Regions from separate parts of the Paucibacter sp. B51 genome, predicted to be linked through region 2. Evidence: riboswitches for the same ligand, from Rfam matches in the RefSeq annotation. Region 2 holds a riboswitch; the other holds the start of a gene.
What was found. Region 2 has a riboswitch for S-adenosylhomocysteine ahead of metH (methionine synthase). Riboswitches for the same ligand answer to the same signal wherever they lie in the genome.
Positions count from the first base shown of each region.

Region 1 (2,197 bases), 1.4 Mb from region 2:
GCGGCTTGATCTCGTCCCAGCCACACTTGGACAGCGAGGCGACATCGATCTCGTTGTCGAAGTGACCGATATTGCAGACGATGGCGTTGTTCTTCATCGCGGCCATGTGCTCGTAGCGGATCACGTTCTTGTTGCCGGTGGCGCTGACGAAGATATCGGCCTTGTCGGCCGCGTATTCCATGGTCACCACGCGGTAGCCTTCCATGGCGGCTTGCAGGGCGCAGATCGGGTCGATCTCGGTCACCCAGACTTGCGCCGACAGGGCGCGCAGGGCCTGGGCCGAGCCCTTGCCCACGTCACCGTAGCCTGCCACCACGGCGATCTTGCCGGCCACCATCACGTCGGTGGCGCGCTTGATGGCGTCCACCAGCGATTCGCGGCAGCCGTAGAGGTTGTCGAACTTGCTCTTGGTCACCGAGTCATTGACGTTGATGGCGCGGAACAGCAGGCTGCCCTTGGCGGCCATTTCGTTCAGGCGCAGCACGCCGGTGGTGGTCTCTTCGGTCACGCCGATGATCTCGGCGCTCTTGCGGGTGTACCAAGTCGGGTCTTGAGCGATCTTGGCCTTGATGGCGGCGAACAGGATGCGCTCTTCTTCGCTGCCCGGCTTGTCCAGCACCGACAGGTCCTTCTCGGCCTTCTGACCCAGGTGCATCAGCAGCGTGGCATCGCCGCCGTCGTCCAGGATCATGTTCGGGCCTTCGCCTGGCTCGCCCTTGCCGGCGAACTCAAAAATGCGGTGCGTGTAGTCCCAGTAGTCTTCCAGGGTCTCGCCCTTGTAGGCGAACACCGGCGTGCCACGGGCCACCAGGGCGGCGGCAGCATGGTCCTGGGTCGAGAAGATATTGCACGAGGCCCAGCGCACTTCGGCGCCCAGCGCTTGCAGGGTTTCGACCAGCACGCCGGTCTGGATGGTCATGTGCAGCGAGCCGGTGATGCGGGCGCCCTTGAGCGGCTGGGTGGCGGCGTATTCCTTGCGAATGGCCATCAGCGCCGGCATTTCGCTCTCTGCAATCGTCAGTTCCTTGCGACCCCAGGCGGCCAGGGACAGATCGGCAATGTGGTACTGGTCAGCGGCCAGCGAGGTGGTGGTTTGGGCGGTCATGGATCAGCTCCTTCATGCGAAATATGAAGCCGCTGCATTCATTGCCTGGAGGAGGGGGAGGACGAAAAAAACCGGCTCGGTGCTCCGAACCCTGGTTTGATGCATGCAACCGTTCACCCACGCAAGGACGTCAGCGGGTGAGCGCGGTTGCCAATGAACAGGGCCGAGGGGATGACGAGGCCGCTGTGCAAATTTTTCCGAGCCTGGCCTGGGGGTCTGAAGCCAGACCGGCAGGTTGCAACGCTCCTCGGAACGGACGAATTCTAGTCGCAAGCGCCACTTTCGCGCTTGGAACAGGCCGGGTTTTCCCGCCAATCCCGGCCCGAGTTCAGGTCTCAGGGGGTATCCACACCCAGGAAGCGGGCCATGGCGGCCAGTTCTTCGTCCAGCGCGGCGCTGAAGCCGGGCTCGCGGGGCGCCCTGCCGGCCACATAGCCCAGCTGTGCCTGCAAGCGCCCCTCGGCGCTGCTGACATTGCCCCAGCCGATCACCTCGCCGCGCCAGAGCAGGGGCAGGGCGTAGTAGCCCAGCTTGCGCTTGGGCGCGGGCGTGTAGGCCTCGAAACGGTAGGCCCAGCCCCAGAATTGTTCGAAGCGCAGGCGGTCCCAGACCACGGGGTCGAAGGGGGCCAGCAGGCGCACGGCCTCGTCCAGCTTCCAGCGCTTGGAGCCGGGGTTCTCGCCCTCGGGCCAGAACCAGGTCTGGCCCTCGACCTGGGCCTGGGGCCAAGTCTTGCGTACCTGGGCCAGCACCTGGCGCAGTTCGCCGCGCAGATGCGGCGCGCCATAGCCCAGCAGGCTGCACAAATGGCCCAGGCTACGCGAAGGTAAGGGTGCGTACTTGGCCAGCACCAAGTCCAGCAAGGCCTGGGCTTTCTCGTGCGGTGTGCGCGGATCGGGCGTGTGGGCCACGGCGCTGTAGATGCGCTGGCCTTGCTCACGCTGCTGCACGCGCAGCAGGCCTCGGTAATGCATGCCGTCCAGCAAATGGGTGGTGGCATTGCTGCTGCCGCCCCAGGCATTGCGGGTGGAGCCCAGATTGAAATGCTGCTGGATCTCGCGCGGGTGGCAGGGGCCCTGCGCTTGCACAAAG
Region 1 is NZ_JAPIVN010000001.1:1,670,543-1,672,739, forward strand. Features, by position in the region: gene ahcY (adenosylhomocysteinase) at 1-1,105, opposite strand, end outside; S-adenosyl-L-homocysteine riboswitch at 1,238-1,360, opposite strand; gene OOB33_RS07090 (DNA glycosylase AlkZ-like family protein) at 1,441-2,197, opposite strand, start outside.
Region 1: it holds a riboswitch for S-adenosylhomocysteine, as region 2 does, so the genes downstream of both, ahcY (adenosylhomocysteinase) here and metH (methionine synthase) in region 2, are expected to answer to the same signal.

Region 2 (2,197 bases):
CGATGTAAGGCAGCAAATGGGCCACCGCCTGCTTCATCACACGGGCTGACTTGACCACCTGGGGCAGGAACATCTTGCCGGCGCCGAAGAGATCGCCGACCACATTCATGCCGGCCATCAACGGGCCTTCGATCACATGCAGGGGCCGACCTCCGCTGGCCTGGATGGCTTGCCAGGCTTCTTCGGTGTCGGCGTCGATGAAATCGGTGATGCCGTGCACCAGGGCGTGGCTGAGGCGCTGGTTCACATCACCAGCGCGCCAGGCCAGGCGGGCCGTGTCGTCAATGGCCATGCCCTTGGCGCGCTCGGCCACCTCGATCAGGCGCTCGCCGGAATCGGGGCGGCGGTTCAGCACCACATCCTCCACGCGCTCGCGCAGCTCGGCGTCGAGGTCGTCGTACACACCCACCATGCCGGCGTTGACGATGCCCATGTCCAGGCCTGCCTGGATGGCGTGGTACAGAAAGACCGTGTGAATGGCCTCGCGCACCGGGTCGTTGCCGCGGAAGCTGAAGGACACATTCGACACGCCGCCCGAGACCTTGGCGCCGGGCAGGTTCTGCTTGATCCAGCGCGTGGCTTCGATGAAGTCGACCGCGTAGTTGTTGTGCTCTTCGATGCCGGTGGCGATGGCAAAGATATTCGGATCAAAGATGATGTCCTCGGGCGGGAAACCGACCTCGTTCACCAGGATCTTGTAGGCCCGCTCGCAGATCTCGATCTTGCGGGCGAAGGTGTCAGCCTGGCCCTGCTCGTCAAAGGCCATCACCACGGCCGCGGCGCCGTAGCGGCGCACCAGCTTGGCCTGGCGGCGGAACTCGGCCTCGCCCTCCTTCATGGAGATTGAGTTGACGATGCCCTTGCCCTGGATGCACTTGAGGCCGGCCTCGATCACGCTCCATTTGGAGCTGTCGATCATGATGGGCACGCGGGCGATCTCGGGCTCGCCGGCGATCAGGTTCAGAAAGCGCACCATGGCCGCCTGGCTGTCCAGCATGGCCTCGTCCATGTTCACATCGATGACCTGGGCGCCGTTCTCCACCTGCTGGCGTGCCACCGCCAGGGCCTGCTCGAACTGGCCATTGAGGATCATGCGCGCAAAGGCCTTGGAGCCGGTCACATTGGTGCGCTCGCCCACGTTGACGAACAGCGAGCCCTCGCCGATCTGCACGGGTTCCAGGCCCGAGAGCTTCATGGGCGGAACAGCAGGTGCGGCAGCAGCAGCAGTAGCAACAACGGCGGGAGAGGTGGTGGTCATGGCAGCGGCCTTCAGCGCAAAGGCAGGGCTGCGTCACTCACCGCAGCCCCGCACGTGCTCCAACAAGAAAACACAGAGGAATCATCGGTGAGCGTCGTTGCCGGGTGACGGGCCCCGGGAAAGCCGGGGCTGCACCTGTCCGAGCCTGGCGGCACACTCGCTGACATTCCAGACATCAGGCGGGCAACCGTCGCAACGCTCCTCGGACCCGCGCATTTTACGCACCCCGCCCGCCGCGAACTCAAGCAAAGCGGCCAGAAAGCCGACAACTCCTTGTGAACCCCACCCCGCCATCTTGGAACTGATCCAGCTCCCACCCCACAGCCTGCGTGTCGGCCAGGTCCTCAGCTTCGCCCTGCGCGATGCCGAGGGCCATTTGCTGTTCGCCGCCGGCCAGCCCCTGCCCAACACGCCCCAGGTGCAGGCCCTGATCGCCCGCGGCGCCTGGGTCCAGGCCCATGAAACCAAGGAGTACCAGCGTGCTTTGGCGCACAAGATGGACACTTTGATGCACCAGGGCGCGGTGCTGGCCGACATCGTCAAGGTGCAGGCCGACTTCCGCCAGGAAAAGGCCCAGAAGGTCGAGCTGGGCGAACAGGCCGCCTGGGCCGATCTGCAAATGCATGCCCACAGCCTGCTGCGCGAGCCGCGGGTCGAGGATTTCAAGCCACGCTTCCAGCAGCTGCACAACGAGGCCTTGCGCCGCCTGCTGGCCAAGCCCGATGCGGTGCTGATGCTGCTGATCTTCGAGACCAGCCAGAACTTCCAAAGCTACAGCGACCGTCACGCACTGCTCTGCCTGGCCCTGGCCGAGCTGTGCGCCCGCCAGCTGGGTTGGCCGGACGATTGGCGCCTGGCCCTGACCCAGGCGGCCCTGAGCATGAACCTCAGCATCACCAACCAGCAAGACCGCCTGGCGGCCCAGACCGGCCAACCGAG
Region 2 is NZ_JAPIVN010000001.1:273,039-275,235, forward strand. Features, by position in the region: gene metH (methionine synthase) at 1-1,258, opposite strand, end outside; S-adenosyl-L-homocysteine riboswitch at 1,341-1,468, opposite strand; gene OOB33_RS01120 (phosphohydrolase) at 1,554-2,197, shown strand, end outside.